Regions from separate parts of the Saccharothrix sp. CB00851 genome, predicted to be linked through region 2. Evidence: riboswitches for the same ligand, from Rfam matches in the RefSeq annotation. Region 2 holds a riboswitch; each other region holds the start of a gene.
The links. Region 2 has a riboswitch for glycine ahead of gcvT (glycine cleavage system aminomethyltransferase GcvT). Riboswitches for the same ligand answer to the same signal wherever they lie in the genome.
Positions count from the first base shown of each region.

Region 1: linked by a shared signal. The riboswitch ahead of gcvP (aminomethyl-transferring glycine dehydrogenase) and the one ahead of gcvT (glycine cleavage system aminomethyltransferase GcvT) in region 2 are both predicted to bind glycine.
Region 3: linked by a shared signal. The riboswitch ahead of gcvH (glycine cleavage system protein GcvH) and the one ahead of gcvT (glycine cleavage system aminomethyltransferase GcvT) in region 2 are both predicted to bind glycine.

Region 1 covers NZ_LWLC01000013.1:40,754-50,853, reverse strand. Annotated here, with positions in the region: gene A6A25_RS15475 (SigB/SigF/SigG family RNA polymerase sigma factor) at 1-570, opposite strand, end outside; gene A6A25_RS15470 (ATP-binding protein) at 567-998, opposite strand; gene A6A25_RS15465 (ATP-binding protein) at 1,124-1,879, shown strand; gene A6A25_RS15460 (STAS domain-containing protein) at 1,905-2,321, opposite strand; gene A6A25_RS15455 (hypothetical protein) at 2,767-3,009, shown strand; gene A6A25_RS15450 (CDP-alcohol phosphatidyltransferase family protein) at 3,091-3,678, shown strand; gene gcvH (glycine cleavage system protein GcvH) at 3,740-4,123, shown strand; gene garA (glycogen accumulation regulator GarA) at 4,237-4,698, shown strand; gene ftsR (transcriptional regulator FtsR) at 4,713-5,387, shown strand; gene A6A25_RS15430 (bifunctional nuclease family protein) at 5,531-6,004, shown strand; gene A6A25_RS15425 (MerR family transcriptional regulator) at 7,042-7,608, shown strand; glycine riboswitch at 7,707-7,797, shown strand; gene gcvP (aminomethyl-transferring glycine dehydrogenase) at 7,954-10,100, shown strand, end outside.
Region 2 covers NZ_LWLC01000011.1:14,163-24,262, forward strand. Annotated here, with positions in the region: gene A6A25_RS11915 (3-hydroxyacyl-CoA dehydrogenase NAD-binding domain-containing protein) at 1-124, opposite strand, end outside; gene A6A25_RS11920 (acetyl-CoA C-acetyltransferase) at 124-1,326, opposite strand; gene A6A25_RS11925 (acyl-CoA dehydrogenase family protein) at 1,523-2,671, shown strand; gene A6A25_RS11930 (CaiB/BaiF CoA transferase family protein) at 2,673-3,797, shown strand; gene A6A25_RS44690 (hypothetical protein) at 4,207-4,368, shown strand; gene A6A25_RS11935 (transcriptional regulator) at 4,570-5,058, shown strand; gene A6A25_RS11940 (hypothetical protein) at 5,171-5,557, shown strand; gene A6A25_RS11945 (DUF3817 domain-containing protein) at 5,573-5,875, shown strand; glycine riboswitch at 5,939-6,026, shown strand; glycine riboswitch at 6,028-6,122, shown strand; gene gcvT (glycine cleavage system aminomethyltransferase GcvT) at 6,248-7,351, shown strand; gene glyA (serine hydroxymethyltransferase) at 7,367-8,632, shown strand; gene A6A25_RS11960 (malonic semialdehyde reductase) at 8,712-9,317, shown strand; gene A6A25_RS11965 (hypothetical protein) at 9,386-10,048, opposite strand.
Region 3 covers NZ_LWLC01000016.1:76,486-86,585, forward strand. Annotated here, with positions in the region: gene A6A25_RS17695 (ABC transporter ATP-binding protein) at 1-1,009, opposite strand, end outside; gene A6A25_RS17700 (ABC transporter permease subunit) at 1,104-1,976, opposite strand; gene A6A25_RS17705 (ABC transporter ATP-binding protein) at 1,976-3,187, opposite strand; gene A6A25_RS17710 (hypothetical protein) at 3,236-3,610, opposite strand; gene A6A25_RS17715 (hypothetical protein) at 3,616-3,798, opposite strand; gene ald (alanine dehydrogenase) at 4,141-5,247, opposite strand; glycine riboswitch at 5,443-5,537, shown strand; gene gcvH (glycine cleavage system protein GcvH) at 5,656-6,036, shown strand; gene A6A25_RS17730 (L-serine ammonia-lyase) at 6,041-7,405, shown strand; gene A6A25_RS17735 (hypothetical protein) at 7,604-8,755, shown strand; gene A6A25_RS44755 (hypothetical protein) at 8,807-9,094, shown strand; gene A6A25_RS44760 (hypothetical protein) at 9,107-9,655, shown strand; gene A6A25_RS17745 (glutathione peroxidase) at 9,705-10,100, opposite strand, start outside.

The DNA of each region.
Region 1 (10,100 bases), on a different contig from region 2:
CGTGCTGCCCAGCGAGATGGAGCTGTCGTCGGCCACCAGCAGGTCGTCCAGCGACGCGCTGTGGTAGGCGTTGCCCGCCGCCAGCCCCTCGTGGATCTCCTCGCGGCTCAACCCGAGGTGCTGCGCCAGCTCACTGGGCGTGGGCGCCCGGCCCAGCTCCTGCGACAGCCGCGCCGACCCCGCGTTGATCGCCAGGTGCAGCTCCTTGAGCCGCCGCGGCATGCGCACCGACCAGCTCGAGTCCCGGAAGTACTTGCGGACCTCGCCCATGATCGTCGGCACCGCGAACGACAGGAAGTCGCTACCGCGCTCCGGGTCGAACCGGTCCACCGCGTTGATCAGCCCGACCGTGGCCACCTGCACCAGGTCGTCGTGCGGCTCGCCGCGGTGCCCGAACCGCCGGGCGATGTGCTTGGCCACCGGCAGGTGCTCGGTCACCAGCTCGTCGCGCAGCCGCTCCCGCTCCGGGTCGTCCTTCGCGGTCGCGGCGAGCCGCACGAACAGCGGCGCCAGGTGGTCGTAGTCACCCTGGGTGCCGGACCGTGTCGTGCCCCCGTCCGACCCCGTCACGCATCCACCGTCCCCAACGACCGCTTGACCAGGTCGATGTGCACCTCGAACGCGTCCGCCTGCGGCGCGACCCACGTCGTGACCGAGTCGACCAGCGCGCTCAGCACCCGCCAGCCGAAGCTGTCCCGGTCCGGTGGCGCCGACCGCTGCGACCCCACCTTGGTGAACACCTGCACCGAACCGTCCACCACCACGAACTGGGCGCTGAGCACGGCTCCTTGGTCGGCCAGGGAGATGAGGGTCGAGCACGCCTCGTCCACCGCCAGTTTCAGGTCCTCGATGGAATCAAGGTCGAAGTCCTGCCTCATGGCGATGTCCGCCGCCACGGCTCGGACGATCGACAGCTGCGTGGGGTCGGCCGCCATCCGCAACTCGACCCCGGCCAGGGCGTTATCCGACTCACCGCTTCGCGGCTCAGTGTGCGACACGCTCACCTCGTCGTCCGTTCTGTCTCGTTGTGCTGCTGAAGCTATCGGTACCCGAATTGATCGTCGCTCACACGTGTAGCCGACGCGCGGGCTGGGAAGACTGACTGGTGCGACGGGGAGGCCCATTGACCGATCAACTCGCGGACCACCACTGGGGAGCGGAGTTCCCGGCACAGGCCGGGCAACTCTCGGCGGTCCGTGCTCGGCTCGACGCCTGGTTGGCCGCCGAAGGACTGGCCGAGGACGACCGGTACGACCTGCTGGTCGCGGTGAACGAGGCAGCCAGCAACGCCGTCGAGCACGCGTACAGACCCGGTGAGCACGGCCTGGTGCACATCGACGCCCACGCCCGGCCCGACGGCAGCGTGCGCGTCGTCGTCGCCGACCGCGGCGGCTGGCGCGTGCCGCCGCCCACCCTGACCGCCCGCGGCCGCGGGCTGCTGCTGATGCGGGAGAACGTCGACGAGGTGCAGGTCGACCGAGGCGCGGGCGGCACCACCGTCACGCTGGTCCTCGCGCCCAAGCACGCGTCTCGCGACTCCCAGCCCGCCGCACCACCGCCGGCCGACCCCGTGGACGTCACCGCGCGGGACGGCTGGGTCGAGGTCGTCGTGCGCGGCGACGTGCCGGCGCAGGCCGCGCCCGCCGTCCGCCGCCGCATCCTCACCGCCGCCCGCGGCGGAACCGTGCCGGTGGTGGTGGACCTGCGCGCCCTCGGCGAGCGCAACGACGGCTTGATCCGCAGCCTGCGCGCGGTCGCGGAGGCCGCCGCCGCGGCGGGCAACCGGGTCGTCGTGCGGGCACCCGAACAGGGTCACGCCCGCCGCGCACTGGTCGCGGCGGGCGTGGACCAAGTCGTCGACCTGGTGCCGCACGTCTAGCCCCGGCTCCGTCCGACCCGGCCCGTCAGGACCCGTCGGCCTCCAGCGCTTGGTCGACCGACTCGAACACGCTGAACACCTCACCCAGGCCGGTCGCGACCAGCGGGCGGGTCACCGCGCGTTCCACCGCCACGACGCGGAACTCGGCACCTCGGCGCTTGGCCTGCTGCGATGCCTCCACCAGCACCGCCAGCCCGGCCGAGCCGAGGAAGCTCACCCCGGACAGGTCCAGCACCAGGGTGCGGCCGTCGTCGAGGTGGCGCAGCGCGTCCGCGCGCAGCTGCGGGGCGGTCAGCATGTCGACCTCACCGCTCACGGCCAGCACGGTGACACCGTCGCCCGCGGTGCGGACGTCGAGCCCGAGCTGCCCGGCCCGCGGGTTGTCGGCCGCGGCGGACTCGGGTCCGCTCGTCGCCACGACGTTCGGATCCTGAACGGTCACGAGGCACTCCTCTTCAGCTTCGAACCGCTGGGTGGGAAGCCCGGACGCACGATGACGTGCGCGCGGCACTGAACAGCAGCGTGGCGGAAACGGTTCCCCGCTAGCCGGACTTCCCGGCGCGGCTGTTGGCTCAACCGCTGCGCCACCCACCGTACGTAGCCCGTCGCGGCACCACAAGCACGGGGGTGGCTACCTGATAGGCACCAGTGTAGTGCGCCATTCGGTGTGCGGCGGACCACGGACGGTGAACGGTTTGGTACCGCGGGGGCCGGTTACACCTCAAGGGAAGCGTTCCCACCCGTCACGCGCAACTCGGCGACGCAACCGGCCGCCGGCCGCGACAGGGCACGAACGCGGAGGTGGTCTCGACCACAGTCGCGCAGAATCGGGTGACGGGGATAACGCCACGAGAGCCGTGAGCGACAACCCTGGTGGAGGGATTCACATGAGCACCAGAACGGAAACCGAGTCCGAGCCCGCGAAGCCCAGGGCGGCGCGTGCCGGCACCACAGGCGCGGCGGCGCTGCCCACAGCCCCCTGCAGCGTGGTCTGGAGCAAGGGCCACGCCTACGTGCTCGAAGGTTTCCGGGCCCGCTGGGTCGGCGTCGACGACCGAGGTCGTCCGCACGCGCTCAGCGGCGCCGAACTGCAACGCCGCGGCTGGAGCCGCACCCGTTCGGACAACTGAGGCCGCCGGGTCGGGCACCGCGGACCCCGGGTCCGCGAGTCGACCACCGGGGCACGCCGGGCGGCCAACTACAGTGCGGACGTGTCGCACGATCCCGCCGACCGGCTGCTGACCATCCCGAACGCGCTGAGCGTGTTGCGGCTGCTCGGCGTGCCCCTGTTCCTCTACCTGCTGCTCGGCCCGCACGCCGACGGCTGGGCGCTGGTCGTGCTGGTCGCGGCGGGCCTGTCCGACTGGCTCGACGGCAAGATCGCCCGGTGGCTCGACCAGGCGAGCAGGCTCGGCGCCCTGCTCGACCCCGCCGCCGACCGCCTCTACATCCTCGCCACGCTGGTCGCGTTCGTCGTGCGCGGCATCGTGCCGTGGTGGGTGGCCGCGGTGCTGGTCGGCCGGGAGCTCGTCGTCGGCGTCTGCCTGCCGGTGCTGCGGGCCCGCGGCTACCGCCCGTTCGAGGTCAACTACCTGGGCAAGGCCGCCACGTTCAACCTGCTCTACGCGTTCCCCATGCTCCTGCTCGCCCAGGGCGCCTCCACGGCCGCCCAGGTCGCCCGTCCGGTGGCCTACGCGTTCATGGTCTGGGGCGGTGCCCTGTACCTGTGGTCGGGGGTGCTGTACGTGTACCAGTTCACCCTCGCGATGCGGCGACGGCCGGGTGTCGCGCCGGCCTGAACAGCGACGTGGGAAGATCCGGCGGAGCGTTGATCCACCGTCATTGAAGGAGCACACCGCGGTGATTCCCGAGGAGCTCAAGTACACCGAGGAACATGAGTGGGTGCTGCGCACGGGTGAGGACACCGTGCGAGTGGGCATCACCGACTACGCCCAGGAGCAGCTCGGCGACGTCGTGTTCGTCCAGCTCCCGGAACTCGGCGAGCAGGTCGCCGCCGGTCAGACGCTGGGCGAGGTGGAGTCGACCAAGAGCGTGTCGGACATCTACGCGCCGCTCGCGGGCGAGGTCGTCGCCCGCAACGACTCGCTCGACCAGCAGCCCGACCTGGTGAACTCCGACCCGTACGGCGAGGGTTGGATGGTGGAATTGCGGCTGGAGGACCCGACCGCGGTCGACGACCTGCTCGACGCCGCGGCGTACCAGGAGCTGGTGGCGGGGGAGTGACGTCGATCTTCCGGCGGCTCTTCGGTCGGTGGGGGAGCCGCTCCTCAGACAAGGGTTCGGGCACGATAGGTTCTAGCGGTCTCGACGGTTCCAGCAGCAGGAGGAGAGCTCAGGTGAGCACGAACGACGGGCCAGGCGTTCCGCCAGAGCAGTCCCCGGAGCGGACCTCCGTCTTCCGGGCGGACTTCCTCGCCGAGGTCGAGGGCGCCGAGGCGCCCGCCCAGGAGCCTGCCGTCGCGGGCGTCGACGCGCTGCCCGCCGGGTCGGCGCTGCTCGTGGTCAAGCGCGGCCCCAACGCGGGGTCGAGGTTCCTGCTGGACCGCGACACGACCAGCGCGGGGCGGCACCCCGACAGCGACATCTTCCTCGACGACGTGACGGTCTCCCGTCGCCACGCCGAGTTCCGCCGTGAAGGTGGTGAGTTCGTGGTCATCGACGTGGGCAGCCTGAACGGCACCTACGTCAACCGCGAGCCCGTCGACCAGGCGGTGCTGGCCAACGGCGACGAGGTGCAGATCGGCAAGTTCCGCCTGGTGTTCCTGACCGGTCCGGGCGCCGGGGGCCAGGGGGCCTGAGCGATGGGGCTCCGGTGACGGCGGCCGGGCGGCCACGCGGGGGGTTGAGCATCGGGGTGGTGCTGGCGCAGCTGCGGCCCGACTTCCCCGACGTCACCATCTCCAAGATCCGGTTCCTGGAGTCGGAGGGGTTGGTCCGCCCGGCGCGCACGGCATCGGGGTACCGGCAGTTCACGGCCGCGGACGTGGACCGCCTGCGGTACGTGCTGTCCGCCCAGCGGGACCGGTACCTGCCGCTGAAGGTCATCAAGGAGCAGTTGGACGCGGCCGACCAGAGCGCGGCGAAGGCGTTGCGCGCGGTCGACCCGTCCCCGGCGGTCGGGCACCGGGTGACCCGCGAGGACCTGCTGGCGAGGGCGGGCATCGAAGCCGGGGTGCTGGTCGAGCTGGAGCAGCTCGGCCTGATCAGGGCCGGTGCGGGCGGGTTCTACGACCACGAGGCGGTGCAGATCGCCTCGACCGTGCGGGCGATGGCCGAGCACGGCCTGGAAGCACGCCACCTGCGGCCGTTCCGCGCCGCGGCGGACCGCGAGGTCGGGCTGGTCGAGCAGGCCGTCGGCGCGGCCCACCGGCAACGCGACCGCGAGGACGTGGTGCGGGAGCTGGCGGCGCTTTCCGTAACGCTGCACACACTGTTGGTGAAGGTTGGCCTGCGTGACGTCACCGGTCGGCCTGTTTCGCCGAGGTGAACGCGTGTCCGCATCGTGATCCGATGAGGGCGGGCGGTTGCGCACAGGGCCCGCTTGGCGGGTAGCGTCGAAAGAGTACGTGGGGGATCCTCGTTGGTAGCGGGGACGCCAGAATTTCAGCGCGCTGAGGGAGGCGAGACCCGATGAGCGAGATGCGCGTCGTCGGCGTGCGGGTGGAACTGCCCGCCAACCAGCCGATCCTGCTGCTGCGCGAAACCGAGGGCGAACGGTACCTGCCGATCTGGATCGGATCGGTCGAGGCCACGGCGATCGCGTTGGAGCAGCAAGGTGTCCGTCCTGCCCGGCCGTTGACGCACGACCTGCTCAAGGACGTCATCGGAGCCCTCGGCCGGCAGTTGGAGCAGGTGCGGATCACGGACTTGCAGGAGGGCACCTACTTCGCGGAACTCGTGTTCGACGGCGACATCCGCGTGTCCGCTCGGCCCAGTGACTCGGTGGCGCTGGCGCTGAGGATCGGCGTGCCGATCCACGCGGAGGAGTCGGTGCTGGCCGAGGCCGGCCTCATCATCCCGGACGAGCAGGAGGACGAGGTCGAGAAGTTCCGCGAGTTCCTCGACTCCGTCTCGCCCGAGGACTTCCGCGGGGCCGACACGTAGGCCACGCCGGGGCATGTAGCTGGCGCCTTGGCTCGCGGTGGACGGCTTGAAAAGCCTTCAAGCGTCCTCGCCGGACGGGCAGATCAGCAGGATGACCTCCCGTTCGTTCCGTCTCGGTCTTGTTCCGTCGGGGATGTCCTGTTGGGTCGTGGTCCCGGACTCCGTGTCATCCCACCGACCTCCCTCCGGGCTACCACACGTGTCAAGGGCGGCGCGAGGCTCCAGTGAAGTGACAGTCGAAGTTGGACGCGCCGCCCTTGACACGTGCGGTAGGGCAAAGCCAGGTCGGCGGGATGACACGAAGCCCTACCTTTGGAAGGGCAAACAGCGCCGCCAGTGGCACGTGCCGGGGGTCGCGATCGGGCGCGGGGTCGAGCGGGCCCGGGGCGGGTGCGGCCGCTTTGCAGAGGTAGGGGTTCGTGTCATCCCGCCGACCTGGCGTAGCCCTACCGCACGTGTCAAGGGGGCCTCGTGCGAGCGTTGCCTGATACTCCAACTTCGGGCGCCCTCTTGACGCGTGTGGTAGCCCGGAGGGAGGTCGGTGGGATGACACGTACCCCGGGACCACCAACCCAGCGGGAGTTCCCGACGGAACAAGACGGAGACGGAACGAACGGGATGTCATCCTGCTGATCTGCCCGTCCGGCGAGGACGCTTGAAAGCTTTTCGCCCCCACCCACCGCCACCTGCGAAGGGCCGAAAACGTCGGCGCGGAGCCGTGAACGGCCCTCCGCAAGCGTGCGCGGTGCGTTGTGGATCAACCCCGCGTGCCACCTCCAGGTGTCACACCTCCGGGTTACACAACGTCAGCACCCCGCCGCTAAACGATCACTAAACGTCACCCGAATGGCTTACGACAGGCGTCTCTCTCAACCTCAACCTCACGTTGAGGTCAGACACGCCCCGCGCGTCGCGTTGACCTGCCCCCTAGCCGGTCTTACCGTCGAACTCAGGTGAATTGCCACGGTGTGATTCGGGCACCGCGGCGGCTTCACGTTGGTCGCCGGTCGTCGTGACCGGACCGAGGGGAGGCAGGCGTGGTCGAGGAAGCGCCCATCCGGGCCGGATCCGGCGAACAGGGTGAGCTGTTCCCGGACTCCTCGCTGCCGGACGAACTGGTCGGGTACCGCGGCCCCGCCGCGTGCCAGATCGCGGGCATCACCTACCGCCAGCTGGACTACTGGGCGCGCACGGGGTTGGTCAACCCCACCATAAGGAGCGCCCACGGTTCCGGCAGCCAACGGCTCTACTCGTTCAAGGACATCCTGGTCCTCAAGGTCGTCAAGCGACTGCTGGACACCGGTGTCTCGCTGCAGAACATCCGGGTCGCGGTGGACCACCTGCGCCGCCGCGGCGTGCAGGACCTGGCCCGGATCACGCTGTTCAGCGATGGCACCACCGTCTACGAGTGCACGTCGCCGGAGGAGGTCGTGGACCTGCTCCAAGGCGGCCAAGGGGTGTTCGGCATCGCGGTCTCCGGTGCGATGCGGGAGATCAGCGGCACGATCCACGACTTCCCCGCCGAACGCGCGGACGGGGCCGAGATCGTGGAAGCGGCCGACGACGAGCTGTCCCGTCGCCGCCGCACCAGGGCCATCGGCTGACCCGGCGGTAGGCGGAACCGGTGCGCGGCACTGAGATCCACGTCGCGCCGGCGGTACCGCACACCCCCGTGACAGGTACGATTTCGCGCGTAGTCGCTTTATCCCGTGCGGGAGAGTCCGAGCCAGTCTCGGCGCCGAAGGAGCAAATCCTCCCCGGAACCTCTCAGGCGCAAGGACCGTGCGGGTGAGACGCCTCTGGAAAGCGGGTCGGGCACGACCGCTCGACCCCGCCGACGGTGCAAGCCCGGACCACCGGGTGAAGCTCTCAGGCGCCCGACGTCGGGCAGAAGACAGAGGGGGAGGGCAACGGCAGAAGTCTGTCCGGAGCCCTGGAGGCCAGCACCGATGACGCAGGACCGCATCCCCCTCGCCGCACTCGAGCACGGCACCCCGTTCGCCGACCGGCACGTGGGCCCGCGGCCCGCCGAGCTGGCCCGCATCCTCGACGTGATCGGTGTCGGCTCGCTGGAGGAACTGGCGCAGCACGCCGTCCCCGAGTCGATCCGCGAACGCGACCTCGTGCTGGACCTGCCCGCGCCGGCCACCGAGACCGAGGCGCTGGCCGAGCTGCGCGCCCTCGCCGCCCGCAACCGCCCGATGACGCAGATGATCGGCCTGGGCTACTACGGCACGACCACCCCGCCGGTGATCCGCCGCAACGTGCTGGAGAGCCCCGCCTGGTACACCGCGTACACGCCCTACCAGCCGGAGATCTCCCAGGGCCGGCTCGAAGCCCTGCTGAACTTCCAGACGATGGTCGCCGACCTGACCGGTCTGCCGCTGGCCAACGCCTCGATGCTGGACGAGTCCACCGCCGCCGCCGAGGCGATGACGCTGGTGCGCCGCGCGGGCCGGTCGAAGTCGAACAAGTTCGTGGTGGACGCCGACACGCTGCCGCAGACATTGGCCGTCATCGAGACGCGCGCCGAGCCGCTGGGCATCGAGATCGTCACCGCCGACTTGTCGCAGGGCATCGAAGGGCTCGGCCTGGGCGGTGACTTCTTCGGCGTGCTGCTGTCCTACCCGGGCGCGTCCGGCGTGGTGCGCGACCACGCGTCGGTGGTCGAGGAGATCCACAAGGCGGGCGCGCAGGCCGTGGTCGCCGCCGACCTGTTGGCGTTGACGCTGCTGCGCCCGCCCGGCGAGATCGGCGCGGACGTCGTCATCGGCACCACGCAGCGCTTCGGCGTGCCGATCGGGTTCGGCGGGCCGCACGCCGGTTACATGGCCGTGCGACAGGGCCTGGAGCGGCAGTTGCCCGGACGGCTGGTCGGCGTGTCCGTGGACGCGGACGGCTCGCTCGCCTACCGCCTCGCCCTGCAGACGCGCGAGCAGCACATCCGCCGGGAGAAGGCGACCAGCAACATCTGCACCGCGCAGGTCCTGCTCGCGGTGATCGCCTCGATGTACGCGGTGTACCACGGTCCGGAGGGCCTGAAGGCGATCGCGACCCGCGCCCACCGGATGGCGACCGTGCTGGCCGCCGGCCTGCTGGAGGGCGGCGTCGAGATCGTGCACGGCGAGTTCTTCGACACCGTGCGCGCCCGCGTCGAGGGTCGTGCCTCGGCCGTCGTGTCCGCCGCGCGCGACCTGGGCGTGAACCTGTGGCAGGTGGACGACGACGTGGTGTCCATCGCGTGCGACGAGACCACCACGCGCGAGCACCTGCACCTGGTGTGGAAGGCGTTCGGCGTGACCGTCGCCGACGTGGACGGCCTGGACGCCGACACCGCCGACGGCATCTGCGCCGACCTGCGCCGCACCAGCGACTACCTGACCCACCCGGTGTTCCACTCGCACCGCTCCGAGACCGCGCTGCTGCGCTACCTGCGGTCGTTGTCGGACAAGGACGTGGCGCTGGACCGCAGCATGATCCCGCTGGGCTCGTGCACGATGAAGCTCAACGCCACGGCCGAGATGGAGCCCATCACGTGGCCGGAGTTCGCCGACCTGCACCCGTTCGCGCCCGCGTCGGACGCCGAGGGGCTGCTGAGCATCGTCGGTGACCTGGAGCGGTGGCTGGCCGAGGTCACCGGGTACGACGCGGTGTCGTTGCAGCCCAACGCGGGTAGCCAGGGCGAGTTCGCGGGCCTGCTGGCGATCCGCGCCTACCACCGCGCCAACGGCGACGACCACCGCGACGTGTGCCTGATCCCGTCCAGCGCGCACGGCACCAACGCCGCGTCCGCCGTGATGGCCGGGATGCGGGTCGTGGTGGTCAAGTGCGACGACCACGGCAACGTGGACATCGAGCACCTGCGGTCGACGATCGACGCGCACCGGGACGACCTGGCCGCCATCATGATCACGTACCCGTCGACGCACGGCGTGTACGAGGACACCGTGCGCGAGGTGTGCGGGCTGGTGCACGACGCCGGTGGCCAGGTGTACGTGGACGGCGCGAACCTCAACGCGCTGATCGGGCTGGCCCAGTACGGCAAGTTCGGGTCGGACGTGTCGCACCTGAACCTGCACAAGACGTTCTGCATCCC
Region 2 (10,100 bases):
CCAGCCGCGCGACCGCCGCGCCCATGTCCTGGTGGTACTCGGCGTTCATCACGTTCGCCGAACCGGACATGTCCATCGTGAGGGTGACGATGCCCTCGTCGTCCCGCTCGAAGTGGATAGCCATCAGACCCTCTCGATGATCGTCGCGATGCCCATGCCGCCGCCCACGCACAACGTGGCCAGCCCGCGCCGCAGGTCCCGGCGCTCCAGCTCGTCGAGCAGGGTGCCCAGGATCATGCAGCCGGTCGCGCCCAGCGGGTGGCCCATGGCGATCGCGCCGCCGTTGACGTTGACCTTGTCGTCGGGCAGGTCCAGCTCGCGCTGGAACTTCAGCACCACCGACGAGAACGCCTCGTTGATCTCGAACAGGTCGATGTCCTCGACGGTCAGCCGCGCCTTGTCCAACGCCTTGCGCGCGGCCGGGGCGGGACCGGTGAGCATGATCGTGGGCTCGGATCCGACGACCGCGGTCGCGATGATCCGCGCGCGGGGCGTCAGGCCCAGCTCCCGGCCGATGCGTTCGTTGCCGATCAGCATCGCCGCCGCGCCGTCCACGATCTGCGACGAGTTGCCCGGGGTGTGGACGTGGTCGATGCGCTCCACGGTCGGGTACCGGTCGATGGCCACGGCGTCGAAGCCCAGGTCGCCGTGGAACGAGAAGCTCGGCTTGAGCTTGCCCAGCCCTTCCAGCGTGGTCTCCGGGCGGATCGCCTCGTCGTGGTCGAGCACGACCGAGCCGTTCTGGTCGACCACGGCCACCAGCGACCGGTCGAACCAGCCCTTGTCCCGGGCCAGCGTCGCCCGCTGCTGCGAGCGCAGCGCGTAGGCGTCGACGTCCTCCCGAGTGAACCTCTCCAGCGTGGCGATCAGGTCCGCGCTCACGCCCTGCGGCACGAAGTTGACCGCCATGTTGGTCTCCGGGTCGGCCATCCACGCGCCGCCGTCCGAGCCCATCGGCACCCGCGACATCGACTCGACGCCACCGGCCACGACCAGGTCCTCGAACCCGGACGCGACCTTGGCCGCGGCGAGGTTCACCGACTCCAGGCCCGACGCGCAGAACCGGTTGAGCTGCACGCCCGCCGGCCGCAGGTCCCACCCGGCCGCGAGCACCGCTGTGCGGGCGATGTCCGCGCCCTGCTCGCCGACCGGTGACACGACGCCGAACACCACGTCGTCCACCGCGGAGGTGTCCAGGTCGTTGCGCCGCGCCAGCGCCGCGAGCACCCCGGAAGCGAGGGTGATCGGCTTGACGCTGTGCAGCGAACCGCGCTTTCCCCTGCCACGCGGTGTGCGCACCGCGTCGAAGATCAAGGCTTCGCTCATGTACTCCACGGTAACCACGGCACTCGACCCTGCCCATGACCGAGCGAGGTGACTTAATAGCTCACCATCCCGTGGGGTCGAGTCCTGAGGGCTCCCAGGCCGGGGGCGAGACCCTGACCGTTTTGCTCACGATCACGGGTCACCCTGGCGCGCTGCGGTCATGGCGGACAGGTCCGACCAGTGGGAACGTCGAGTCATGCCAACTCGCCGTTCCGCATGGATGACCGAGGACCTGGACCAGTTGCGCAAGCTGGCTCGGACGTTCCTCGAGAGGGAGGCGGTCCCGCACCAGGAGCGCTGGGCCGCGCAGAAGCAGGTGGACCGGGACTTCTGGACCAAGGCGGGCGAGGTCGGCCTGCTCTGCCTGTCCATCCCCGAGGAGTACGGCGGTGGCGGCGGCACGTTCGCGCACGAGGCCGTGCTGCTGGAGGAGCAGGCACGGTGCGGTGACAGCGCGTGGGGCAACAGCGTGCACAGCGGCATCGTCGCCCACTACCTCAACGCCTACGGAACCGAAGAGCAGAAGCGGCGGTGGCTGCCGAAGATGGCGTCCGGCGAGTACGTCGGCGCGATCGCCATGTCCGAGCCCGGCGGCGGCTCCGACCTGCAGAACATCAAGACGCGGGCGCTGCGGCGCGGCGACGAGTACGTGCTGTCCGGCTCGAAGACGTTCATCACCAACGGCGCGCAGGCCGACCTGGTCATCGTCGTCGCCAAGACCGATCCCAGCCAGGGCGCGACGGGCATCTCGCTGCTCGTCGTGGAGACCGCGCAGGCCGAGGGCTTCCGCCGCGGCCGGGTGCTGGACAAGGTCGGCATGCACGGCCAGGACACCGCCGAGCTGTTCTTCGACGACGTGCGCGTGCCCGCGGCGAACCTGCTGGGCACCGGCGAGGGTCAGGGGTTCATCCAGCTGATGCAGCAGCTGCCGCAGGAGCGGCTGATCATCGCGGTGGCGTCCGTGGCGGGCATCGAAGCCGCGGTGGACCTCACGCTGGCCTACGTCAAGGACCGCACGGCGTTCGGCCGCGAGCTGATCAAGTTCCAGAACACCCGGTTCAAGCTCGCCGAGTGCGCCACCGAGGCCCGTGTGACCAGGGCTTTCGTGGACGAGTGCGTCCAGGACCACCTGGCGGGCCGGCTCGACGTGCCCACCGCGGCGATGGCCAAGTGGTGGGCCACCGAACGGCTGTGCCAGGTGGTGGACGAGTGCGTGCAGCTGTTCGGCGGCTACGGCTACATGACCGAGTACCCGATCGCGCGCGCGTGGGCGGACGCCCGCGTGCAGAAGATCTACGGCGGGACGAACGAGATCATGAAGGAAATCATCGCGAGGTCCCTCTGACATGCCGGGACCTCTGGAAGGGCTCAAGGTCGTCGAGCTGGCGGGCCTCGCGCCCGCCCCGTTCGGCTGCATGGTGCTGGCCGACCTCGGCGCTTCGGTGGTGCGGGTGGACCGCGTCGGCGGCGGTACCGAGGTGCCCCTGCTCGGGCGCGGGCGGCGGTCGATCGGCGTCGACCTGCGCCGACCGGAAGGCGCCGAGCTGGTGCTCCGCCTGGTCGCCGAGTCCGACGTGCTGGTCGAGGGCTTCCGGCCGGGGGTGACCGAACGGCTGGGCATCGGGCCGGCGCAGTGCCTGGCCCGCAACCCGCGACTGGTCTACGGGCGGATGACCGGCTGGGGACAGGACGGCCCGCTGGCCGACCGCGCCGGGCACGACATCAACTACATCGCGGTGGCGGGGGCGCTGGAGCCGATCGGCCGGGCCGGCGCGCCGCCGACCGTGCCGCTCAACCTCGTCGGCGACTTCGGCGGCGGTGGGCTGCTGCTGGCCCTGGGCGTGCTGGCCGCGCTGTACGAGCGGGAGCGGTCCGGGCGCGGTCAGGTGGTGGACGCGGCCATGGTCGACGGCGCGGCGCTGCTGACGACGTTCCTGCACGGCATGTCGTCGGCCGGCGCCTGGCCCGGTGCGCGCGGGGAGAACCTGCTGGACGGCGGCGCGCCGTTCTACGACGTGTACGAGGCCGCGGACGGCGGGTTCGTCAGCGTCGGGGCGCTGGAGGAGAAGTTCTACGCCGAGCTGCTGGTCGTGCTCGGCCTGGCCGACGCCGGGCTGCCCGGGCGGCACGACCCGGCGAACTGGCCGGAGCTGCGGTCACGCATCGCCGCCGCGGTGGCCACCCGGACGAGGGATGAGTGGGCGGCGCTCGCGGAGGGCACCGACGCGTGCCTGGCGCCCGTGCTGGCCCCCGGCGAGGCGCCCGGGTACGGGCACAACGCGCGGAGGGGGACGTTCGTCGAGGTCGACGGGGTGGCGCAGCCCGCGCCCGCGCCGCGGTTCGACCGGACGCCCGCGGCCACGCCGGGCCGACCGCCCGCGGTGGGTGAGCACACGGTCGCCGTCCTGGGTGAACTGGGGCTGGGGGAGGACGAGATCGAGGGGTTGCGGCGGTCCGGGGTCGTCGCCTGAGGAGACCGGTGCCCGATTGGTCTGGAAAAGGGCGCGGTAAATCACCTGAAGGGGGACCGGAATTGAGTGGCAGCCCGCATCGACCTTTGTCACGCTCGGTGCGTACGTCGGCGCAATCAGGTGATGGGCGGCGAAGAGATGAACGTGTCTTGGAACCTCGGTGTCCGTGCCTGGGGGGTGGGCGAGTGCCCGTACCTTGGTGATCGGCGGGACCGCTGGTCCCCTTGATCGTCCGTTCGGGTGACAGTCGAGGTGGTTCCAGCCTGGTTGCGTGGTCGTTCCGGCGGCCGGTCGGGCGATGGCGGCGGGATCGACCGTCATCATCCGGGTGAATGAGGGACCATGGCCGTTGACACGACCGGAGCGGCGCCCGGCCGCCCTGCCCAGTGATACGGACGGAGAGCGATCAGTGAACGTCAAGAAGGTGGTGACGCTGGCGGCGGTCGCGCTGGTGCTGTTCCTCCTGATCACCCAGCCGAACGAGTCCGCCGAAGCGGTGAGGACCGCGCTCGGGTGGCTCCAGTCCGGCGCCGAGTCGATCATCACCTTCGTCCGCAGCCTCTTCGCCTAGATCACCCGCCGCACCGCCGCGAACTCCGCTCAATGCGGTCACGATCGGTGACTATGCGCCCCGGACGTTGCACCGTACGGGTGGAATGAGGGCTATAACGCCCTGGTAACAGGGTTTTAGACAAACCGGGGTCTAGCGGTTGTCGGTACCCGCTAATACGGTGCGTCGCATTGGCTGATCTTCGACCGATGAGGAGGCAGAATGGTCGAGGACTCCGGAGTCGACGAGCTGTTGCGGCAGTGGGCGGCTGAGCGCTCGGACGACGCCGAGCTGCAGGAGGTGAACCGGATCAAGGACGCGTGGCTCGCGGAAGCCCCGCCGTCCGCACCGGGGATCCCCGTGCAGCGGGCGAATGGCGGTTCCCGCGGCCTGGTGAAGGTCGAGTCCGCGGATCCGGCGTACGTGGCGGCGATGCGGAAGCGGGCGCCCGAGGTGCCCGAGGTCCTGCTCGCGGCCGCCGCCAGCTACTGGCAGCTGGTGGGTGACCTGTCCGAGGCGGAGCTGTGGTGGGACGCGGGCATCAGCCCGTTGGACCAGCGCGCTCTGGACTACCGGGCGGCCGGGCTCACGCCCGCCGACCTCGGTCGTCGCCTCGGCCCGATGACGGTGCTCCAGCACCTGCGTCGGGGTAGTGCGGCGGCCTGGTGCGTGGCCAGGCTGCAGAGGCAACGCCGGGACGGCGTGGCCTAGGTCCGACGAGTCGGGGCGGGCTCCTGAGGTCTTGGAGCCCTCACCTTTCCCAGGGGCGGGCTCCTGTGCGGGGAGCCCCAGCCCCGTGTGAAGTAGGAAGTACTCTTGAGGCGTGCGAGGCCTCATCACCCCCCAGCGGCTGGCCATCGTCGCCGTGTGCCTGGCGTCGCTGGTCGTGTGCTGCGGGCTGGCCTACTGGCAGTGGGAGCGGTTCTCGCAGGCCGGTGGCACGTTCCAGAACCTCGGCTACGTCTTCCAGTGGCCGCTGTTCGGCCTCTTCCCCGCGTTCATGGTGTGGCGCATCCGCAGGCTGGACGCCCGCCGCAAGGCCGAGGCCGCCGAGGCGCCCGCCGACGTCGCGCCGGAGCCGGTGGCCGAGCCGTCCCGGCCGGTCGTTACCGTTGAGCCCGTCAGAACACCCGCGCACGACGACGAGGACGAAGAGCTCGCGGCCTACAACCGCATGCTCGCCGAACTCCACGCGCGGGACCAGCGGTGAGGTGAAGGTAGGGCGATGAGCGGCGCGTTGAGCAGGTTCCGGTTCATGGCTTACGTGGTCGGTGTCGGCCTGCTGCTGCTCGTGGTCGCCATGATCGCCAAGTACGCGGGCGGCAACGAGGGCATGATGCAGGTCGTCGGCCCCGTCCACGGCTTCCTGTACGCGGTGTACCTGGTGCTCACCGTCGACCTCGCGCTCAAGGCCCGCTGGTCGATCAAGGGCACCGTCCTGGTGCTGCTCGCGGGCACGATCCCGTTCGTGTCGTTCTACGCCGAGCGCAAGGTGGTCGAGAGCGTCCGGGCCGAGAAGAGCCTGTGACCGGGGTTGACCCCGCCCGCCGGGCACCCCTAGCGTCTGGCGGTACCAACTGAACACGGCCGTCGATGTCGAGCGGGAGAGTCCCCGACCGGGGCGCCGAAGGAGCAACTCCTCCCCGGAATCTCTCAGGCACAGGTACCGCCCGACGAAGGCAACTCTGGAAAGCAGGCGCACCCGGTGCGCCTCGCCCACGGTGCAAGCCGCCCTCACCCGGCGGCGAAGCTCTCAGGCTCATGGCAGAGGGGGAGGCTCACTCGACGAGGAGTCTCCGGTGGACCGTGTCATCCTTTCGCTCGTGAATCTCTCGGACGTGCCGCCCGCCGACCCGACCGGTCGGCGCCGCCGCCATGTCCGCACCCAGGGAGGGCCCGCCTGATGGAAAGCCGCCGCACGCCCCTGCACGCCGAACACGAGGCGCTGGGCGCCATGTTCACCGACTTCGCGGGCTGGCGGATGCCGCTGCGCTACGACAGCGAGCTGGCCGAGCACCACGCGGTGCGCACGTCGGCGGGCCTGTTCGACCTGACCCACATGGGTGAGATCCTGCTCACCGGGCCGCAGGCGGGCGCCGCGCTGGACCACGCCCTGGTCGGCCACGCGTCCGCGATCGGCGTCGGCCGCGCCCGGTACACGATGATCTGCGAGGCCGACGGCGGCGTGATCGACGACCTGATCGTCTACCGCACCGGTGACCAGGAGTACCTCGTCGTCGCCAACGCCTCGAACGCCGCCGTCGTCCACGAGGCGCTGGTCGAGCGGGCGAAGGGCTTCGACACCACGGTCGAGGACAAGTCCACCGACTACGCGCTGCTCGCCGTGCAGGGCCCGAAGTCCACCGCCATCCTCGCCGGCCTCACGCCCACCGACCTGACCTCGGTCAAGTACTACGCCTCGTACCCGACCGAGGTGGCGGGCAAGCCGGTCCTGCTCGCCCGCACCGGCTACACCGGCGAGGACGGCTTCGAGCTGTTCGTCGCGCCGGACGACGCCGCCCACGTCTGGCAGGCCCTCCTGGAGGCGGGCGCGCCGCACGACCTCAAGCCCGCGGGCCTCGGCTGCCGCGACACCCTCCGGCTGGAGGCGGGCATGCCGCTGTACGGCAACGAGCTGGGCCGCGACCACACGCCGTTCCACGCGAACCTCGGCCGGGTGGTGAAGCTGGACAAGCCGGGCGACTTCGTCGGCCGCGACGCCCTCGCCACCGTCGCCGAACAGGGCGTCGACCAGGTCCTGGTCGGCCTGAAGACCACCTCGCGCCGTGCGCCCCGGCACGGCTACCCCGTGCTCGACGCGTCCGGCAACCCGATCGGCGAGGTCACCAGCGGCGCGCTCTCGCCCACCCTCGGGTACTCCGTGGCCATGGCGTACGTCACCGTCGGCAACACCGAACCCGGTACCCGGCTGTCCGTCGACGTCCGGGGCAAGCACGAGCCGGTCGAAGTCGTCGCACTGCCCTTCTACAAGCGATCCAGCTAAGGGAGAGACCCACACATGTCCGAGCACTTCAACACCTCCCTCGCGGAGTTCGACCCGGAGGTCGCGGACGCCGTCGCCGCCGAGCTGCACCGGCAGCAGAGCACGCTGGAGATGATCGCCTCGGAGAACTTCACGCCGGTGTCGGTGCTCCAGGCGCAGGGCTCGGTGCTGACGAACAAGTACGCCGAGGGCTACCCCGGCCGGCGCTACTACGGCGGCTGCGAGAACGTCGACGTGATCGAGCGCCTGGCGATCCAGCGCGTCAAGGACCTCTTCGGCGCCGGTTTCGCCAACGTCCAGCCGCACTCGGGCGCGCAGGCCAACGCGTGCGCGATGTTCGCCCTGCTCCAGCCCGGTGACACGATCCTGGGCCTCGACCTGGCGCACGGCGGGCACCTCACCCACGGCATGCGGATCAACTTCTCCGGCAAGCTCTACAACGTGGTGCCCTACCACGTCTCGGAGACCGACGGCCGCGTCGACATGGCCGAGGTCGAGCGCCTGGCCCTGGAGCACCGCCCGAAGCTGATCGTCGCCGGCTGGTCGGCCTACCCCCGCCAGCTGGACTTCGCCGAGTTCCGGCGCATCGCCGACTCCGTCGACGCCTACCTGATGGTCGACATGGCGCACTTCGCCGGTCTCGTCGCCGCGGGTCTGCACCCGAGCCCTGTGCCGCACGCGCACGTCGTGACGACGACCACGCACAAGACCCTCGGCGGCCCGCGCGGCGGCGTGATCCTGACCAACGAGGCCGACCTCGCCAAGAAGATCAACTCGGCCGTGTTCCCGGGCCAGCAGGGTGGGCCCCTGGAGCACGTGATCGCGGGCAAGGCCGTCGCGTTCAAGCACGCCGCGTCACCCGAGTTCGCCGACCGCCAGCGGCGCACCGTCGAGGGCGCGAAGATCCTCGCCGACCGCCTCTCCCAGCCCGACGCCGCCGCGGCGGGTGTGAAGGTGCTCACCGGTGGCACGGACGTCCACCTCGTCCTGGTCGACCTGGTGGCGTCCGAACTGGACGGCAAGCAGGCGGAGGACCGGCTGCACGAGGTCGGCATCACGGTCAACCGCAACGCCGTGCCGAACGACCCGCGTCCGCCGATGGTGACCTCGGGCCTGCGCATCGGCACGCCCGCGCTCGCCACCCGCGGCTTCGGCGCGACGGACTTCACCGAAGTGGCGGACATCATCGCCACCGCGCTGCAGGCCGACCCGGACCTCGCCGACCTGCGCGCCAGGGTCGAGGTCCTCGCGGCCAAGCACCCGCTCTACCCGACCCTGTGAAGCCCGCCACGGAATAGCTGGCGCTTACTGGAGGTTGTCCCGTGCGCAACCCGCGTACGGGACAACCGAAAGAGGCACCATGACCGCGACCCTCGCCACTCTCACGTTGCCGGGCGAAGCACAGGACCTGCTGTTCCGCGAGGCCCGTACGGCGAACGCGTTCACCGACGAGCCGGTGACCGACGACCAGCTCCGCGCCGTCCACGACCTCGTCAAGTGGGGTCCGACCGCGATGAACAGCCAGCCGCTGCGCGTGCTGTACGTCCGCGGCCAGGACGCCAGGAACCGCCTCGCGCCCCACCTGTCGGAAGGCAACCGGGCCAAGACCCTCGCCGCACCGGTCACCGCGATCCTGTCCGCGGACACCGACTTCCACGAGCACCTGGCCACGACGTTCCCCCACTTCCCGGGTGCCAAGGACGCGTTCGCCGACGACGCCAAGCGCACCGAGGCCGCCAGGACCAGCACCCTGCTCCAGGCCGGCTACTTCATCATCGGCGTCCGCGCCGCCGGCCTCGCCGCGGGCCCGATGAGCGGCTTCGACCCCGAAGGCGTGCGCCGGGAGTTCCTCGCCGACACCAACCACCTGCCCTTGGTGATCGTGAACATCGGCCACCCGGACCACTCCGGCACCCACCCGCGCAACCCGCGCCTGGACTACCGCGACGTCGTCCGCACCCTCTGACCCGCTGTGCGACGCCCTGATCCCCCGGCCAACCCCAGGCCCGGGGGATCAGGGCGTTCCACAGCGGACTACGCGGCGGGGGCCGTCACCCCCGGCGGGAGGCACTCGACGTTGCGCTTGCCGTCGGGCCGCACCACGAACCAGGTGCCGCCGACGCCCTGGCCCTTCCACTGGCCCGGCGCCTCGTCCTTCGCGTACGTGTAGAGCGGCCAGCCGTCGAGCGTCACCTGATCGGTGCCGTCGGCCCTCTTCACCGTCGACACGAGCGCCGGGTCTACGCCTTGGAGCTGCGGCTTGCCGTTGGACAGCACGGGCGGCCACGTCACGGCGCACTGACCCTCGCAGTTGGACTTCGCCGGGTCCGGCGTGTCCTTGTCGAACCGGTACAGCGTGCGGCCGTCGCCGTCCTGCACGACCTCGCCCATCTTCGGCACGCTCTTGCCCACCAGCGTGACCTGCGGACCGGACGGCGCGGGCGCGGCCTGCCCCTCCGGCGCGTCCGCGGCGGGCTCTTCGACGGGCTCTTCGACGGGCGCCGCTTCCTCACTGGTCGGAGGGGCCAAGGGCTCCTGGACGTCGCCGTAGTCGCCCTGGGCCGCGGCACCCACCTGCTCGGTCTGCGCGACCGTCCTGCCCTGCAGGCCGGTGGCGTTGGAAGTCCACATGACCAGCGCGAGCACGGCCGCCATGCCGCCCGCGACGGCGATGGCGATGCGGTTTCGTCGGATCACACTCACTCCTCCTTGGTCCGTCAATCGCTCCACCGACGACTACGGCCCTCCT
Region 3 (10,100 bases), on a different contig from region 2:
CCGGACCGGCGGGCACGTCCCGCTCGCCGTCCACGACCGTCGGCTGCGAGTCGATCAGCTCGTACACCCGCTCCACGCCCGCGCGCGCCAGCTGGGCGGTCACCATCAGGTTCGCCAGCAGGCGGGTCGGGCCGACCAGGGTGGCCACGTAGGTCGCGAACGCCAGGAACGTGCCCAGCGTCACCTCGCCGCGCAGCGCGAGCCAGCCGCCCAGCGCCAGCACCGCCACCTGGCCCAGGTACGGCAGCGAGTTCAACGTCGCCGACGGGCGGGCGGTCAGCCGGGCCGCGCGCATCCGTTCGGCGAACAACAGCGCGGCCCGCGACTCCAGCCGGGACACCTCGCGCGCCTCCTGGCCGAAGCCCTTGACCACGCGCACGCCGGTCACGGTCTCCTCGACCTGCTGAGCCACGTCCGCCGCGCGCTGCTGCGCCGACCACGTGGCCGGGAACAGCGTCAGCCTGCTGCGGGCCGCGACCACGCCGACGGCGGGCACGATCACCAGCGCGATCACGGTCAGCAGCGGCGAGAGCCAGAACATCGCCACGATCGCCGCCACCGCGAACACGACCGTGCCGAACGCCAGCGGCGTCATCGACAGCAGGCTGTTGACCAGCTGCAGGTCGGTGATCGAGCGGGACACGACCTGGCCGGTGCGCAGCGCGTCCTGCTTCGGGCCGTCCAGCCGCTGCACCGCGCCGAACACGGCTTGGCGCAGGTCGTGCTGCACGTCGACGGCCAGCCGCCCGCCGAGGAACCGGCGCACGAACGCGGTGCCGAAGGTCAGCAGCTCCAGGCCGGCCAGGACGATCGCCAGCCAAGCCAGGCGGTCCGTGCGGCCGACCATCGCGTCGTCCACCGCGACCTTGATCAGCAACGGGCCGACGGCCTGCAACCCGACGCCCACGACGGCGGCGAGCACCGACAGCACCACGAGCGCGCGGTGCCGCCAGCACGCCCTGGCGAGCCTGCGGATCCAGCCGTCGGAAACAGTCACGAGGTCCAACATAGGTCCGACCACCGACAGCGCAGGCCGGGTCGGTGTGACGAAGGCCGCCCCGAACCTTCGGGGCGGCCTCCGTCAGGCGTTCAAGATCACGCGATCAGGTGATGTCCTTGCGCTGCGTGGTGGCCCAGCCGCCGAGGAAGAACAACGCCGTCCAGACCAGGAAGATCAACCCGCTCAGCCACCAGTCGAACGCGCCCAGCGCGCCCGCGATGGCCCGCAGCACCTCGACCATCTCGTCCGGCACGACGCCCGCGTTCGCCAGGAACAGCGACGACGCCACCGAGCCGGTCAGCCCGTTCACCGCGCCGTTGGGCAGGAAGCCGATGATCTCCGGCAGGCCCTGCGACGACAGCACCAGGTGCAGGCCGTTCTCCACGATCAGCATGTAGAGCAGCAGCACCACGGTGGTGCCGACGACGCTGGTCATCAGCGCGCCGACACCGACGCCGAACATGGTCATCAGGATCGACGACAGGATGCCGACGCCGGCCATCGCGAGCCACCCGCCCGCGTCCGGCAGCGAGCCGGAGTTCGAGGTCAGCGCGATGCCGATGCTCACCGACGCCACGATCGCGACGCCGAAGATCGCGCCCCACAGGACGTAGACGACCATCTTCGCGCCCAGCGCGGAGACCCGGTTCGGGGCGGTCAGGAACGTGGTGGTGATCGTCTTGCGGTTGATCTCGTTCGCGATCGCCAGGCCGCCGAAGATCATCGGGAAGATCGTGGCCACGTTGATGCTGCGGGCGATGCCGAACACCGACATCTGCCACTGCGACGGGTCCACGTTGAGCAGCGTGGCCAGCTCCTCGGCGTCGCTGCTGCCCATGAAGTCGGAGACGGTCTTGAAGATCGCGCCGGTGCCCAGCGCCCAGCCGAACGCGAGCAGCACGGTCGGGATCATCAGGCCCCACCACAGGCCCGTGGTGGTGGTCTTGCGGAACTCGGCCTTGATCAGGTTGCCCATCACGCACCGCCCCCGAGGCCGCCCTGGCCGTGTTGCTGACCGTATGGATTGTCCTGCTGCTGCGGCGGACCGTAGGGGTTGTCCTGCGGCGGCTGCGGTGCTCCCGGGTAACCCTGCGGCTGCTGGTAGCCCTGCGCTGGTTGTTGGTACTGCTCGTAGCCCGATGGCGGCTGCTGGTAGCCGGACGGGGGAGTCTGGTACTGCTGCGGCGACTGCTGGTAGCCCGGCGGCGCCTGGAACTGCTGGTAGCCGGGCTGCGGCTGCTGGTACCCGACCGGTGCCGCGTACTGGCTCTGTCCCGGCGCCGCGTACTGGCCGTTGGTGAGCTGGAAGAACAGCCGCTCCAGGTCGACCTTCTCCTCCTGCAGGCCGTAGATCGACACGCCCGCCTTCAGCGCGGTGTCGGCGACCTCCTTGGCCGCCACGCCGCTGACCGCGATGCGGCCGTCCGGCACCTGCTCGATCCCGGTGATCCCGTCCTCGCGCAGCGCCGCGACCAGCGCGCCGACGTCCGACGGCTGCACCAGCACGCGGGCCTGCTGCTGGTCGCGCAGCTGGTCGAGCGACCCGTAGTACATGGTCTGGCCGCGGCTGATGATGACCACCTGGTCGACCGTCTGCTCCACCTCGGCGAGCAGGTGGCTGGAGATCAGCACGGTCCGCCCGCTGCGCGCGTAGGACTGCAGGAACGTCCGCAGCCACGCGATGCCCTCCGGGTCCAGCCCGTTGGCCGGCTCGTCGAGCACCAGGATCTGCGGGTCGCCCAGCAGCGCGGTGGCCAGGGCCAGCCGCTGCTTCATGCCCAGCGAGAACCCGCCCGCCTTGCGGTCGCCCGCCGCCCCGAGCCCGACGAGCTGGAGCACCTGGTCGGCCCGCGAGTCCGGCACGCCGATCGCCGCGGCGTAGACCCGCAGGTGGTTGCGTGCCGTGCGCTTGGGGTGGAAGCCCTGCGCCTCCAGCACCGCGCCGACCACCCGCGCGGGGTTGCCGAGCTGGCTGAACGGCCTGCCGTTGATCAGTCCGATGCCCGCCGTGGGGGTCACCAGGCCGAGCAGCATGCGCAGCGTCGTCGTCTTGCCGGCCCCGTTGGGGCCGAGGAAGCCGGTCACCGAACCGGGTTCCACTGTGAAGCTGAGGTTCTGCACCGCTGCGACCGGACCGAACTGCTTGGTCAAGTTCTGCACCACGATGCGGCCTGTGCCGTCGTGCACGCGTCCCTCCCGAGTACTCCTACCGGGCGTCATCCTGCCTTAGGAGGGTCACTCGGGGAGGGCGTGCCGTGGTTTCGACGCGACCCTCGGTATCTCGGTGGTCGTCTCGACGTCCTTCGAATGGCGCAGCGTCCGCAGCGGACGGCGGCGTTGCCGGTGCGGCAGGCCGTCGCCGATGAGGTGCTGGTGCGCCATCGTCCACACCTGGCACGGCCACTTCTTGTGCCGCAGGATGCCGGGGCACGCGCCGCAGCGGCCGTCCGGATCGGGCTGGTGCACGGTCAGCAGCAGCCGCCACCCGTCGGCCAGGCGGTGGATCTCGGACCGGGCGAGCGGCACGAGGGCCTCCGCCTCGCCGGTCTCCGCGGCTTCGTCCAGCAACGCCAGGCGGCGCAGCACGGCGGCGCGCAGTGCCTCGTCCACGCCGCTCACATCCTGTCGGCGACTTGGTCGAGCAGGCGGTGCAACCTGCGCGTCTGCGTGACGGACATCACAGCGGACTCGCCCGGCGGCGCGACCAGCAGAACTCGGTCGTTCTCGACGAGAACGGTCATCGACCGGTCCCGCCCGAAGGGGTCGTGGCAGTCGATCCAGCCCTCAGGTTCAGCCATCTGCACTCCGATCGGAGGTGGCGCGGCAGAACGCCGCGCGAGCGGACGACCCCGCTGCGTAGCTGCGGAGTTCCCGTCCTGTGCATCGGTCGCGAGGCCGTCGTGACTTACCCGTTATCACCCAGGTTCATTCGATTGCTTGAACGTGTACACAGCGTGTTGCCACCGCAGGGGTGACACTTCGGCCGGATCGGTGGGGCCGCTGGGCACGGAGCCCTGTTCCCGGCTAAGATTGGTCACGCGGCCCGCTCCCAGTGACCCCCAGGCTGGTTGAGCGGGCCGTCTTACGTAGGCAAGGGCCCCGCTCACGTGCTGTGAGCGGGGCCCTTCGCGGTTCGCGCCTCAGAGGTCGATCGGCGTGTGGGTCATCCCGTGCGCCTGCGCGACCGGCAGGTTGGTCAGCAGGCCCTCGTGCGCGTTCAGGCCGGGCGCCAGGGACGCGTCCGCGCGCAGCGCCGCTTCCCAGCCCTGGTCGGCCAAGGCGACGGCGTAGGGCAGCGTCACGTTGGTCAGCGCGTAGGTCGACGTGCGCGGCACGGCGCCGGGCATGTTCGCCACGCAGTAGAAGACCGTGTCGTGCACCTGGTAGGTCGGCTCGGCGTGCGTGGTCGGCCGCGAGTCGGCGAAGCAGCCGCCCTGGTCGATCGCGATGTCCACCAGCACCGCGCCGGGCTTCATGTCGGCCACCAGCTCGTTGCTCACCAGCTTCGGCGCCTTCGCGCCGGGCACCAGCACCGCGCCGATGACCAGGTCGGCCTCGCGCACGGCCTGCTCCACGGCGTACCGGTTGGACGTCACGGTGCGCAGGCGGCCCTGGTAGAGCGCGTCGATGTGGCGCAGCCGGTCCACGTTGGTGTCCAGGACCTGCACGTCCGCGCCCATGCCGACGGCGATCGCGGCCGCGTTCAGGCCCGCCACGCCGCCGCCGATCACGACGACCCGCGCCGGGTGCACGCCGGGCACGCCGCCGGGCAGCACGCCGCGACCGCCGGACGGCTTCATCAGCGAGAACGCGCCCACCTGCGGCGCCAGCCTGCCCGCCACCTCGGACATCGGCGCCAGCAGCGGCAGCGCGCCGTTCGCGGTCTGCACGGTCTCGTAGGCGATGGCGGTGGTGCCGGAGTCCAGCAGCGCCCGCGTCAGCGGCCGGTCGGCGGCCAGGTGCAGGTAGGTGAACAGGACCTGGCCCTTGCGCAGCCGCGGGTACTCCTCGGCGATCGGCTCCTTGACCTTGAGCACCAGGTCGCCCTCGGCCCACACGTCGTCCGCGGTGGCGAGCACCTTCGCGCCGGCGGCCAGGTACTCCTCGTCGGTGATGGCCGAACCGAGGCCCGCGCCGGTCTCGACGACCACGTCGTGACCGCGCTGCGTCAGCTCGTGCGCGCCCGCCGGGGTCAGCGCGACGCGGTACTCGTGGTTCTTGATCTCGCGGGGAACTGCGATCCGCACGGTGGGCTCCTTCGGCCGTTGTTACACCAAAGGTCCGTTAACGGGTTTTCGGTGTCATCGTGCCGGTAGCACCAACGCGATGGTGTGGCGTTGTGCTTGTCGAACAAGCCTTCGGCCGCGTTGACACCCGTCGGCACGGGCACCTAGCGTTCGGGCCAACCAACTGAACATCGGCCGCGGCGCGTCATGAGCGCCGGAACCCGCGCGGGAGAGACCTCGGTGAACAGGCCGGGGCGCCGAAGGAGCAAGTACCCCGCACACTCTCAGGCAGCGAGAACCGCTCGGGTGAGGCGACTCTGGAAAGCGTGCTCACGCGCGCACCCACGGTGCAAGCCGTCGTTGACGGCGAAGCTCTCAGGTCCCAGGACAGAGTGGGGCTGGAGGACCTTGCCGTGAGGGAGCGCTGTCGTGACTTTTCCGGACAACCTGCTGTACACGCCCGAGCACGAGTGGGTGGACTGGGCGCCGGGTACCCAGGAGCCCGTGGCGATCGGCATCACGTCGTACGCGGCGGAGTCGCTGGGTGACATCGTGTTCGTGGAGCTGCCCGAGGTCGGCGCCGCGGTGACGTCCGGTGAGGTGTGCGGCGAGCTGGAGTCGACCAAGTCGGTCAGCGATCTGTACGCGCCGGTCAGCGGCGAGGTCGTGGAGGTCAACACCGAGGTCGTGGACGACCCGTCGTTGATCAACAACGACCCGTACGGCGGTGGTTGGCTGTTCAAGGTGGCGGTGACCGACGCGACGGGGTTGCTGACCGCGGCGAAGTACGCGGAACTGACCGGGGACTGACGCCATGGCGATCAGCGTGTTCGACCTGTTCTCGGTGGGGATCGGGCCGTCGAGCTCGCACACCGTGGGCCCGATGCGCGCGGCGATGATGTTCTCCGACCGGCTGCGGCCCGCGCTGGACTCGGTCGACCGGGTGCACGTCGAGCTGTTCGGGTCCCTCGGCGCGACCGGGCACGGGCACGGCAGCCCGAAAGCGGTCCTGCTCGGGCTGGAGGGCCACCGGCCGGAGGAGGTCGACCCGGAGGACGCCGAACGGCGGCTGGCGGAGATCCGTGCCACCGGGCGGCTGCGGCTGGCCGGCGTGCGGGACATCGTGTTCACCGAGGCCACCGACCTGGTGATGCACCGGCGGAAGTCGTTGCCGTTGCACCCCAACGGCATGAGCTTCACCGCCCACTCGGGTGACGACGTGGTCGACTCGGCGGTGTACTACTCGGTCGGCGGCGGGTTCGTGGTGGACGAGACGGCCACCGGCACGGACCGCATCAAGGCCGACGAGACGTCGGTCGCGCACCCGTTCCGCACGGGTGACGAGCTGCTGGCGCGGTGCCGGGAGACCGGGCTGTCGATCAGCGAGGTCATGCTGGCCAACGAGCTGTCGTGGCGGGACGAGGCGGCGGTGCGGTCGGGGCTGCTGCACATCTGGGACGTGATGCAGGCGTGCGTCGAGCGCGGCTGCACGATCGACGGCGTGCTGCCCGGTGGGCTGAAGGTACGTCGTCGCGCGGCCGAGATGCGCCGCCGGATGGAGGCCGAGCACTACGCCACCGACCCGCTGAGGGTGATGGACTGGGTGACGCTGTTCGCGCTCGCGGTGAACGAGGAGAACGCCGCGGGCGGTCGCGTGGTGACCGCGCCGACCAACGGTGCGGCCGGCATCGTGCCCGCCGTGCTGCACTACTACACCCGCTTCGTGCCGGGCGCGTCCGACGACGGCGTGGTGCGGTTCCTGCTGACGGCGGGCGCGGTCGGCGTGCTGTTCAAGGAGAACGCGTCGATCTCGGGCGCCGAGGTCGGGTGCCAGGGCGAGGTCGGCTCGGCCTGCTCGATGGCGGCCGGGGGGCTGGCCGAGGTGCTGGGCGGCACGCCGGAGCAGGTCGAGAACGCGGCCGAGATCGCCATGGAGCACAACCTGGGGCTGACGTGCGACCCGATCGGCGGGCTGGTGCAGATCCCGTGCATCGAGCGCAACGCCCTGGCGTCGATCAAGGCCATCACCGCGGCGCGGATGGCGTTGCGCGGCGACGGCTCGCACTTCGTGTCCCTGGACAAGGTCATCAAGACCATGCGTGAGACGGGCAAGGACATGAAGGTCAAGTACAAGGAGACGGCACGCGGCGGCCTCGCCGTCAACGTCATCGAGTGCTGACCCCGGCGGCGGCTTCATCTCGGTGGTGAACTCTGGTAGCCCTTCGGCGTGGTGAACGATGCCGGCCGAAGGGCTGCCAGAGGGTTCGATGGATGGCGACTTGCCTCTTCCTCTCAGTTGCCTCGGTGAGGCAAGTCGCCGTACGAGGCAAGTTTGTCTAGGCTTCGCCCTACGTGTCGCAGGGTGAGGAGCGCGGCGGTGAGCGAACTCGAACCACGATCGGAAGGCCTGCTGGAGCAGGCGCTCGGTTCGTTGCGCGAAGTCCTGGGTGCCGGCTGGACGGTCGCGAGGCTCCCCCTGCCCGACGACGCCCGTGACGGCGATGCCATGGTCGATGCGCGGATCCGTGTGAACCCACCCTACGAGCGTGGCACCCCGGCTGAATTGCTCGTGATCGTGCAGTCCGAACTCACACCTCTCGAGGTCGAGACGCGAATCCGGCAGATCGACAACATCTTGCGCCTGGTCCATGCCAAGTCGATTCTCTTGTTGGTGGCGGCGCCTTGGCTGAGTCCTCGCACTCGGCAGAAGTTGCGTGAGCAGGACATCGCCTATCTGGACCTGACGGGGAACGCCTCCATCTCGATCGCCTACCCCTCGATTCGAATCCAGACGCAAGGTGCGTCGAAGGATCCGAATCCTCCGGCGGGGAACGCGGGTTCGAGGAACATCACGCTGGCCGGACCCCGGGCTGGTCGCGTCGTGCGCTTCCTGGCCGATTTCACTCCTCCCTACCAGCCGAAGGAAATCGCGGTCGCCACCGACGTGAGCCTGCCTTGGGTATCCCGCTTGCTCGGCAGGCTGGAAGATCAGCTCCTGATACGCCGCAAGGGACGCACGATCATCGGAGTCGACTGGCCCGAGTTGCTGCGCGCACGTGCGCAGACCTACGACCTCCTTCGTGCCAACTCATACGTCGGTGCTGTTTCGCTCAACGGTCCCCGCGCGGTCCTGGCCGGGTTGCGGGAAGTGGGAGCTTCCTACCGTGGGTCCTCCCGCGTTGCTGTCACCGGCTCGTACGCCGTAGATCAGGTCGCACCGACAACCGTGGGCGGCCAATTGATGCTCTACGTCGACAATGGGTCGGATGTATCGGACGACTGGCTTGAGGAACTCGGATTGCTCCGGGTCGATGAAGGCGCGGACGTCCTGCTGCTGAGCGCCCACGACCAGGTCGTGTTCGAGCGCACCAGAACCGACGACGGTCTGACCTACGTTGCTTTGACGCAACTGGTGCTCGATGGACTGGCCGGGCCGGGCCGGTTGCCCGCCGGAGCCGAACGGGTATTGGCGCACATGATGGACCGCGAACCCGAATGGCGGCGCACGTGGTCGCCCAATCGTGGCTGACTGATCGTGGTTAAGCTCATCGGCCCGTCGGCCGACTGAAAGCGAGGCCAGGTGTCCAAAATTCCCGAAGGTGTCGATGTCGCGGATTTGACAATCGTCGCGCGCGACGTCCTGCTCGACGGACTGGAGGCGCTGCGAGATCACCTGCCATCGATTACCGTCGTCGGCGCCCAGGCGGTGTACCTGCGCACCCAGGATGCTCGAATCGCGGTCGCCGCTCACACCTCGGACGGCGATCTGGCGATCGACCCGCGGACCCTGGACAGCGAACCGCTGATCCCTGAGCGGCTGAGGGCCGCAGGTCTCACGCTGTTGCACGAGAACCAGCCAGGGCTCTGAAGGCGTCGGGAGATGGTGGGCGGTGTCGAGGTCCCGGTCGAGCTGGATCTCCTGGTCGGCGAGAAGATGGCTGGCCGTGGTCGTCGCAGTGCTGATATCGCGCCGCACGCCCGGATGACCGCGCGGAGGGTCGAGGGATTGGAACCCAGCGTCGTGGACCGATCGCCCATGACGATCTCGGCGTTGAAAGGTGCTCCGCGTTCGGTACGCGTCAACGTCGCGGGGCCGGCCGCTCTCCTGGTGGCCAAGGCGCACAAGATCCATGATCGCCTGGTGGCCGCCGGTCAGGACAGGTTGACCGACAAGGACGCTGGTGACGTGTACCGACTCATGGTGGGTGGGAAGCGCTCGGAGGTCGTCGCGTCGTTCGGTTCCCTGCTGGCCGACCCCCTCGTCGGAGAAGTCACGTCCATCGGGCTCGAGTACTTGCGGGAGCAGTTCGGTCGCGCTGAGGCGCCCGGTGTCGGGATGGCTGTGGATGCTCTCGCGGGTGACATTCCCGCTGATCGCATCCGGGGTGTCGCTCCCGCCTACATCCGTGCGCTGGACCGGCTCGCGTGATGCCGGTCGGCGCGGGAGGTGGCTTGGTGGCTGCCTCCCGCGCCTCGGACTAGGGCAGCACCGACTCGATCGCCTTCACCACGGCCTCGTCCTCCGGCTCGGTGGCCGGGCGGAAGCGGGCGACGACCTCGCCGGACGGGGCGACCAGGAACTTCTCGAAGTTCCACTGGACGTCACCCGCCGCGCCGTCGGCGTCCGCGAACGCGGTCAGCTCGGCGTACAGCGGGTGGCGGGACGGGCCGTTCACCTCGATCTTCTCGAACAGCGGGAACGTCACGCCGTACGTGGTGGAGCAGAAGGTCGCGATCTCCTCCGCCGTGCCCGGCTCCTGGCCGGCGAACTGGTTGCACGGGAACCCGACCACCGAGAACCCCTGCGCCGCGTACCGCTCCTGCAGGCGCTCCAAACCCTTGTACTGCGGCGTGAGGCCGCACTTCGAGGCGAC